DNA from 3 places in the Psychrobacillus sp. FSL H8-0483 genome. Region 3 is predicted to be linked to each of the others. Evidence: riboswitches for the same ligand, from Rfam matches in the RefSeq annotation. Region 3 holds a riboswitch; each other region holds the start of a gene.
The links. A riboswitch is a leader RNA that binds a small molecule or an ion and turns the genes downstream of it on or off. The one in region 3 is predicted to bind thiamine pyrophosphate.
Positions count from the first base shown of each region.

Region 1: another riboswitch for thiamine pyrophosphate. It lies ahead of MHB48_RS11205 (ABC transporter substrate-binding protein); the one in region 3 lies ahead of tenA (thiaminase II).
Region 2: another riboswitch for thiamine pyrophosphate. It lies ahead of MHB48_RS01160 (YkoF family thiamine/hydroxymethylpyrimidine-binding protein); the one in region 3 lies ahead of tenA (thiaminase II).

Region 1 is NZ_CP152052.1:2,365,149-2,368,431, forward strand. It holds gene MHB48_RS11195 (methyl-accepting chemotaxis protein) at 1-280, opposite strand, end outside; gene MHB48_RS11200 (GNAT family protein) at 777-1,307, shown strand; TPP riboswitch at 1,641-1,750, shown strand; gene MHB48_RS11205 (ABC transporter substrate-binding protein) at 1,825-2,826, shown strand; gene MHB48_RS11210 (thiamine-binding protein) at 2,838-3,128, shown strand; gene MHB48_RS11215 (ABC transporter permease) at 3,128-3,283, shown strand, end outside.
Region 2 is NZ_CP152052.1:224,205-227,487, reverse strand. It holds gene MHB48_RS01170 (hypothetical protein) at 1-554, shown strand, start outside; gene MHB48_RS01165 (D-glycerate dehydrogenase) at 613-1,572, opposite strand; TPP riboswitch at 1,696-1,803, shown strand; gene MHB48_RS01160 (YkoF family thiamine/hydroxymethylpyrimidine-binding protein) at 1,882-2,463, shown strand; gene MHB48_RS01155 (ECF transporter S component) at 2,465-3,046, shown strand; gene MHB48_RS01150 (ABC transporter ATP-binding protein) at 3,006-3,283, shown strand, end outside.
Region 3 is NZ_CP152052.1:3,497,080-3,500,362, forward strand. It holds gene thiD (bifunctional hydroxymethylpyrimidine kinase/phosphomethylpyrimidine kinase) at 1-11, opposite strand, end outside; gene thiM (hydroxyethylthiazole kinase) at 8-751, opposite strand; gene tenA (thiaminase II) at 732-1,421, opposite strand; TPP riboswitch at 1,494-1,591, opposite strand; TPP riboswitch at 1,650-1,747, opposite strand; gene rlmD (23S rRNA (uracil(1939)-C(5))-methyltransferase RlmD) at 2,097-3,283, opposite strand, start outside.

The DNA of each region.
Region 1 (3,283 bases), 1.1 Mb from region 3:
CAAGTATACTTAATACTTCTGCAGCTGATAATTCTCCATTCGACTGCATTGTTTCAAATATTCGTTTCGTTGTTTGTAATGTATCATTCGTTTTCTTAAAACGATCGCTCATCTTTTGAGCAGAAAATTGTGCATTTTGAAGTGTAGAAGTCTCCGAATCTTCTATACTTTTATTATACAAAATCACACTTGTTGTTACGGTGTAAGCAAGAAATAAAATGAAAAATAGCCCAATAATTAACCCTGATAACTTCCATGCAATACTTTTTGACCTTTTCACTACAAAAACACCCCTTTTTTCCTATCACCTTAATAATAATGCATAATAATTAGTCCTACAACAATAAAATATTTTTAATAAAGAGAATGAGGAAAGTAGCATAAGCTGCCCTTTAAGTGCAATATGCCATAAGCCAATTCCAGCGGACTTTGGACCAAACACTGGCCTTACTTACCGTGGAATTTTTAGAGGAGCTTGATGTGACTGCTTCACTTCAAGCTCCTCCTTTTTCGGTAATCTTATGTGCGAATGTTTGTCCGTCGCCCTCTTGGAATTTTAATTGTTATAATGTAATCGTAAAAGAAATGAATGAACTATTTGACTATAGAATGGTCGCTTTATCTATGTACTTTTTCAGTGGCCACTATAAAGAGGAAACCTATGCTGCTGTTCTTAACCAGGTACAGACTTTGGTATTGATCCTAAAAATAATTCTTGCAAGAATGTTGTAATAATGTGTAAACATTTATATGTTTGTATAAAAAGGAGTGGGAGAATGTTTCCTGTGTTAGAAACTGAAAGGTTAACCTTAAGAGAACTAATAGAAGACGATGCACAAGGGATATTGAATTGTTTTTCAAATGAAGATGTATTACGTTTCTATGGGCAAAATCCATTAACAAATATAGAACAAGTTAAAAATATTGTTAGGAATTTTTCAAATAACTATAAGGAAAAACAAGGGATTAAATGGGGAATTGAGATAAAAGGAACAGAAGGAATTATTGGTACGATTGGGTTCCATAATTGGTCTTCTGAACATAAGAGAGCGGAAATAGCTTATGCAATTTTCCCTGAACAATGGGGAAATGGGTATGCCACTGAAGCAGTTAAAAAAGTTATATCGTACGGATTTAATGAGCTAAATTTAACTCGAATAGGAGCTGTTGTTTTTACTGAAAATAAAGCATCCAATGTGTTGTTAGAAAAATTAGGATTTGAAAAAGAAGGGGTTCTTAGAAACTATATGTATCAAAATAATGTTCCGTATGATACGAACGTATACTCCTTACTTCCAACTAATTAGTGCAGTAATCTAATGATTTTCATTTAGAAAGATAGAGTGAGGCTCATTTAAATGCCTTGCTCTATCTTTTTTGATCATTACTTTTTCCCAGCCAGGAGTCCTCCGTTCCTTCCCTTCCACTTTTATCCTCGGCCCAGTATAACCTTTCTGGAGTTGCCATTTCATTCAAGTAGCTAAATTATCAAATTTCAATTCAATCTATATTTATTTGCCCGTGCCTTCCCTTCAAAAATAATCATTTCTTCTTTTCACCCCTCTCCACCAAATTTCCATATTTTTCACTAGTCAAAATAAAGGATTCTGTTATAATGAGTTTGGAATATAATTTAATAGTTAGAATTGTAGGGGGACCGGTGTTGCCGGTTGAGATTACATCCATAAGATGTTGACTCTTAGAACCTGATCTGGTTGATACCAGCGGAGGGAACATATTCTTGAACAATTAACTTTGTTTGCTTATATGCGCCCTAGGTTCTCCTCTAGGGTGCTTTTTATTATGTAAACAGGAGGATTAGAAATGAAAAAGTGGTTAATCGTATTATGTTCATTATTAATACTTGCAGGTTGTAGCAATCCGAAATCAGCATCGGAAACGGAAACGAAAAAGAAAGACACACACTCTCTTAAAAAGGTATCTGTCGTACTTGATTGGACACCAAACACGAATCATACCGGTTTATATGTGGCAAAAGAAAAAGGCTATTTTGAAGACGAAGGATTAGATGTGGACATCATTATGCCAGGTGATGCTGGAGCAGATCAGCTTGTGGCTTCAGGCAAATCTGAGTTTGGCATAAGCTATCAAGAATCAATCACACAGGCACGTATACAAGATGTTCCTCTTGTTTCCATAGCAGCCATCATTCAACATAATACATCTGGTTTTGCCTCACCAGCTGCGAAGAACATTGTTACACCAAAAGACTTTGTAGGTAAAACATATGGAGGCTGGGGATCACCAGTTGAAAAATCGGTTATTTCTTCCTTGATGCAAAAAGAAAATGCTGATGTAAATAAAGTCTCGTTTGTTAATATGGGAGATACTGATTTCTTTACAGCTGTGAAACGAGACATCGATTTCGCATGGATTTATTATGGTTGGACTGGTGTAGAGGCAGAGATGCGTGGAGAAAAACTCAATATGGTCTACTTAACAGACTACTCTGATAAACTTGATTATTACACGCCAGTTCTCGCAACTAATGAAAATATGATTAAAGAAAACCCAGATACAGTAAAAGCTTTTGTAAAAGCTGTATCCAAGGGGTATGAATTTGCTATTAAAAATCCATCCGATGCTGCCGACATTTTAATTAAAGAAGTGCCTGAATTGGATCCAAAGCTTGTTAAAAAAAGTCAAGAATGGCTAGCCTCTAAATATCAAGATGATGCACCAAGATGGGGCGAGCAAAAACAAATAGTATGGGAAAATTATGCTTCGTGGATGTTTGACAATGGGCTGCTTGAGAAAAAGCTTGATGCCCAAAAAGCATTTACAAATGAATTTTTACCACAATAAGGGGTTATAATATGACAAATTCACTGATCAGTATTCAAATCATACCAAAAACAAAAAATGGAGAAAGTGTTATTCCGTATGTTGATGAAGCAATCCGAGTGATACAAGAGTCCGGGGTAAAATTTGAGGTACATCCTCTCGAAACAACAATGGAAGGCGATTTACAGCAATTACTTCAGGTTATCACGAAAATGAACGATCGCATGATTGAGATGGGAAGCAGTAACGTTATCTCCCAAATAAAAGTATTGTACCAGCCATCAGGCATCTTAATGGATCAACTTACGGAGAAATATAGATAATGATGAAAATCGTATCGAAAGGGTGGAGACCATTACTGGTTCTCCTCCTTTTATTCATTGTATGGGAAACGATTGTGATTAAATTTAGAATTCCTAGTTGGCTCTTACCCTCTCCGACAAAAATATTTTATGAAGGTTTCGATGGTTGGTCCAAT
Region 2 (3,283 bases), 860 kb from region 3:
GTGATCTTTCTTTTCAAGTAGATGACGAAAATAAAGATGACAATGGAAACCAATATCAAGTGATATCTTCTTTACGAGATCGTACAGTATTAATTACAGCAGATAATGGAGAAGAAATTACAGCGAATTATGTACCCTTTACCCAAGCAGCAGATGGTAGACAAGCACCAAAATTCCGTTTATCAGAAGGACAAACTTTAACACCTGGTACAACATATACTGTGTCATCTGATTGGGCAACAATTAAAAATCCAACCTTCGAAACGAAAGAGATTGCTCCGTTGACAGTCAAATCAGCAGAAGCAATTGATGATAAATCATTCCAATTAACATTAGATAAAGATCCTGGTATGGAATTACTTGCAGGTCGAAGCGTAGAATTACAAGCTGAAGATGGAAGCAAGATTCAAGCACAATATCGCTTCTCTTCTCGTAAAGGTGCAGTTGGTATCTTTGATGTTAAAGACAATACATTAAAGCCCGGTGCAACATATATTGTGGTTCCAATGAACGATTGGGCTACAGCAAGTGATGTATCCTTAGTGACTAAATAATATAAGAACAACGAAATACCAGATCAGAGAAATGGAAATAGCTCTGATCTGGTATTTTTTATACTACTCTATTCTCTGGCTCTTTATTCTCCAAAACTGCTTCAATATCGTCAGCATTCATTTGCATCATAGCAATTCTCGTACGGATGGTTGCACTTCCGATATGCGGTAGCACAGTAACATTCGGTAATGTGAGTAATGGGTGGTCTAAAGGAACTGGTTCCACTTCGAATACATCTAGACCAGCAGCCCAGATTTTATTTGTCGTTAATGCTTCGTATAGGGCTTGTTCGTCAATGACTCCACCACGCGCAACATTAATGATTGCAGCGGTTTCTTTCATCAATTCTAGTTCACGTTCTGCAATTAATCCCTTCGTTTCAGGTGTTAATGGCGTTAACAGAACGATGAAATCTGATTCCTTCAGCAATGTATCTAATTCTGCATACGTAAAACCGTACTTTTCTTCGGATTCCATTTTTCTTGTTCGATTATGGTAAAGAACATTCATATCAAAACCTTTTGCACGCCTTGCAACGGCTTCTCCGATTCTCCCCATTCCAATGATACCAAGGGTTGCACCAAAAACATCCATCCCTGTATACTGCATTGGTGACCGTGACTTCCACTTACCTGCACGAAGATCACGTTCTGCCTCCATTACACGACGAGCAGTAGCTAGAAGTAAAGAAAATGTTAAATCTGCAGTAGTTTCTGTTAAAACTCCTGGAGTATTTGTTACGATAATTCCATGCTCTTTTGCTGCGTCAACATCGATATTATTGTATCCAACCCCTAAATTACTAATCAATTTTAAATTTGGCAAACTTTCAATAAGTGCTCGATCCAATTTATCAGAAAGCATAGTCCAAATTGCATGAGCATCTTTTGCTTCTAACTTTAACTCCTCATAAGTCATTTGCACATCATCACTATGCCACATCTTTACTTCAAATTTTTCCCTTAATGGGTTCACAACTTCATCTGGTAATTTGCGCGTAATTAATATTTTTTTCAAATTTGTAACCTCCAAATATTCTGATAGCTTAAGCATGGACGAAAGTATGAAATTTTGCAACTGCATTTACAATGCTAATTTCGTAGGGTATACTGGGGGCACATTAAAAAAACTACATACCGTTTTCTGCACTAGGGGTGCCCACTTTGGCTGTGATGAGAGCTTTTTAGCTCCGATCCCTTATTACTCGATCAGGATAATACCTGCGTGAGGAAGTGCAGTGACTTTCCGAATTTTTTTATATTGGATAAGTGGCTGCATCTTCACGGATGTGGTCTTTTTTTATGAAAAAATTTAGGAGGTTTTATGATGCAATGTGGTTTAAGCCCAATCGTCGGATTTCGTTTTTCGTTACATCCGATGACCAATGATTTTATTTCCGTCATTAAAGGAGCACTTCAAGATACGGATACGACGAATGTATGGATGCATACAGATGACGTATCCACAGTAATTCGAGGGAAGCAAGTACATGTGTTTAATGTGGCAAAGGCAATCACGTTGCACGCTGCCAAGACTGGCGTGCACATTGCGTTATCTGGTACATTTTCTGCGGGTTGTCCTGGTGATACAGCCGGAGATGTATATTTAGACAAAGGAGATGAAGTAGCGAATAAAGATATGACAAAGCAATACGTGTCTTCCCAATTTGCACTTTATCCGATGAATAATCAAAATTATATGGACATTATTTACCGAGAAGTAGATCGTGCGAAGGAGCGTGGTGTTTTCAATGATTCCATGCACTATGCAAGTGGTATTCACGGCGATATTCATGACGTGTTTGCATTTTATGAAGAGACATTTACGCATGCCCGCTCAGAAGAACATAAGCATTTAGTGATGACGGTTTCGATGAGTATAAATAGTCCTTCGCACGGAGGTCTTTAATATGTTGAAATCTTGGAAGTTAAAAGAGATTGTACTCATGTCTTTATTTGCAGCCGTGTTTGGAATCGTGTATCTACTATTCTTACATGTCGGGAATATTTGGGCAGGTTTTATTGGGCCAATTGCGTATGAATGGATTTTCGGCATCTGGTTTATCGTATCGATTATTTGTATGTATATTATTCGCAAGCCTGGTGCGGCGGTGATTTCAGAAACGATTGCAGCGGCTATTGAAGTGTTGCTTGGAAATGCAGTTGGTCCGAGGTTAATACTTTCAGGAGTTATCCAAGGTTTAGGTGCCGAGGCCGTATTTGCTGCAACTCGTTATAAACGCTTTGATCTGTGGGTATTGATGCTAGCTGGTGTTGGATCATCGTTATTTAGCTTTGTCTACGGGTACTTGTTAGGTGGATTTACGGTGTATAGTACTGGTTATGTCGCGCTCATGTTAGGTATTCGAATTTTGAGTGGAGCTTTACTTGCAGGTGTTGGCGGAAAAGGGATTGCCGACGGATTGCTTGCGACTGGGTCGCTAAGAGGCTATGCAATTTCACGTCCTAAAAAAGGTGATGTTCGTGCATGATGTCATCCATTTTGAACAGGTAAGTTTTCGTTATCCAGATGAGGAGAAATGGATATTGGAGGATTTCTCCTTTTCTATTCAGCGTGGTGAACGTGTGGTCATCACTGGACCTAGTGGTTGCGGAAAAACGACGTTACTTTATTTGTGTAATCGCTTGTATCCTGATAACTGCGATGGTGTTTTGTCTGGTTCCGTAAAATTGTTTGGACAGGATAGTTTGTCGTTCGTTCCTGGAGA
Region 3 (3,283 bases):
AATGTAATCATTGATGTCCCTCAGCTAAATATTCAAGTTGGTTTAGAAAATTTGTATGGAATGTCCCAATCGTTGAATATGCATTTAAACTAGCTTGCTTATAATCGCGAAGTAGACTCGCAAGATCTTCGAATGCATTTTCACAGCTTGCGAGTTCTGCTGCACAAAAGGCACTTAATAGACAGCCACTTCCTGTTATTTTCGTTACCTTTTCATGACCACCAACGATCCATTCTAATCTGTTCCCATCTGTAATCACATCTTGCTCACCTGTCACAATCACAAGACAGTTATATTTGTTTGCAACACGCATAGCCGTTTCAGCTACATCAAGTTCACCAACGCCACTATCGACGCCTTTCGCTAGCCAAGAAATACCTGCTATAGCAGCGAGTTCTCCAACATTACAACGAATTAAATTAATTTTAAGATGTTGTAATAAATCCATTGTTGTTTGTAAACGAAAATTTGTTGCTCCTGCACCAACGGGATCAAAAACTATAGGAATGTTCTTCGCATTCGCACTGATCCCTGCTAGAATCATTGATTTTATTGTCTGTTCATTTAATGTGCCGATATTTAGTAAAAGCGCATTCGATTTTGATGCCATTTCCGCTGCTTCTTCAACTGCATCGGCCATCACAGGAGAAGCTCCTATTGTAAGTAAGCCATTTGCTGTAAAATTGGCCACGACATAGTTGGTTATACAATGCACTAAAGGTTTTTGTAGATTAATTTTTTGTAGGCTCATTCATATACACCCCTTGTGTCCAAGTTTGCATCGTCCATGGCATTTCCCAAAACATCCACTCGTAATAACAACTTTTTTCAAAATGTGCCTTTAAAACCTTTTGTTTCATTGGCTGTTCCTTCGCAAAACGATTTAACATCGACTTTTGCTTTTCGATCGATTGAAGCATTTCGTCAGATGCATATAATGCAATCCATTGTTCATACAGCGGTACATTGGGACGAGCATACTTAAGCTTTTGGCCAATTTCTTGATAGAGCCACGGGCAAGGTAACATGGCAGCAAATGCTTCTGCTACATCGCCATTATGTACAGCATTGTACATATGACTCACATAATTATAAGCAGCTGGTGCCACCTCAAAATTTTCGATTTCTACAGTTGTTACACCTAAATCTTGAAAAGTTGTACGGTGAAGTTCAAGCTCTGCTTCATGTATAAATCTCGCCGTGTTTAAAAAGTATTGAATGTCCTCGTCATTTGTTGCCTTTGCTGCTGCTAAAGTTAAGACTTTTGTGTAATGCTTTAAATAATACGCATCCTGTAGCATATAAAACTTGAACTTTTCGAGTGGTAAACTGCCATCTGCAATACCTTGCACAAACGGATGGTTAAAACTAGCCTCCCAATAAAATTGCGTTTCCTGTCTAACTTTTTCACAAAACTCCATTCTTTGTCCTCCTTAATTGGTGGACGTAAGCGCAAAAAAGGCGCCTCTAGTAGAGACGCCCAAAAAGTGTAGACTACACCCATGATTGCTCCCTACGCCAGTGTTAACTGTCAGGTTCTAAGGGTCAGGTTTTAACCTTCTCAACACAATGTGTCCCCCCGCAATTAAAGTATTTGCAAAAGAAAGGCCCCACGTAAAAAATACGCGGAGCCGAATAAGTACATATTGATGATAGTGTACTTTGCTCCCTACGTCCGTATTAACGGTCAGGTTCTAAGGGTCAGGTTTAACCTTCTCAACACAAACGTGTCCCCCTGCAAATTCATTTAATTACACTAAGTTTAGCTTAAAGCACCAGGGCAAACAAGATAAATATTGAAAGATATTTAAATTTCAGTGTAAACCCAAAATAAAAAAAATCACACCTTTTCGGTACGCACGAAAAATAGCCATCTATTTGAAATTTTTTCGGATAGATGGCTATTTTGCACTTTCTATCGGCAAAAAGTTAAAAGATATTCTTTCATTAGATAAGCTGACACCGCAAATTCTTCATCCATTAGTTGAGCGGATTACTTGTACACAAGAAGGTAAAATCCATATACACTATACCTTCGTCAATCCCTTAGAAGTGGCATAAAACTTTATATAAAGATAAAGACAACTAACGATTCGTTAGTTGTCTTCTTTTAAAATGAGTTGCGAGACACACTCAACATGAGTCGTCTGTGGGAACATATCAACCGGCTGAACTTCTTGCGTTTTGTAGCCACCATCTTCTAAGATGCGTAGATCTCTCGCAAGTGTTGCTGGGTTACAGGAAACGTATACAACGCGCTTCGGTTTTTGTTCCAAGATTGTTTGAAGTAGTGCTTCGTCACAACCTTTTCTTGGTGGATCTACTACTAGTACATCCGCTGTCTTGCCTTCTTTATACCATTTTGGAATGACTTCTTCTGCAGGACCTGCCTCGAAGAATGTGTTGTTGAAGCCATTCAATTCGGCATTGCGTTTCGCATCTTCAATCGCTTGTGGAACGATTTCCACACCAAGCACTTGTTTTGCTTTTTGCGCAAGGAATAAAGAAATCGTTCCAATACCGCAGTAAGCGTCGATTACCGTTTCTTCTCCAGAAAGCTGTGCATAATCGAGTGCTTGTTTATATAGTACTTCTGTTTGTTCAGGGTTCACTTGATAGAACGAACGAGCAGATATTTCAAATCGAATATCTCCAATTAGATCTTCAATTACTGCCTTGCCCCATAGGACATTCGTGTCATCTCCGAAAATAACATTTGTATTGCGCGTATTTACGTTTTGGATAATAGAAACAACATTTGGCTCTACTTCTCGTATAAGGTCAATGATGGCATCTTTTTTCGATAACTTCGGATGTTTGGTAACCAGCACAACCATTACTTCCCCTGTTGCGCGACCTTTCCGTACGACAAGATGACGAAGCTGACCTTTTCTCGTTTCTTCATTATAAGGAATCAAATCGAGCTCTAATGCTTTTTCTTTCACCGCACGTAGTAAACGATCTGCTTCATCTGTTTGAATTAAACATGTATTTGTATCTGCAATGCGATGTGATTTCGTTTGATAGAAGCCAGCAAGAACTTGTCCATCTTCTAGGCTGAACGGAATCTGTGATTTGTTGCGATATTCCCATGGTTTCTCCATCCCTTTTACAGGTAACACTGGCGCATCAATTTTCCCTATACGCTGCATGACATTTCGTACCATGCTCTCTTTCCATTTGAGTTGGCCTTCGTATGTCATATGCTGAAGTTGACAACCACCACACTCTGCAAATACTGGGCATGGAGCTTCTACACGAAATGGAGATGGCTCCACTATGT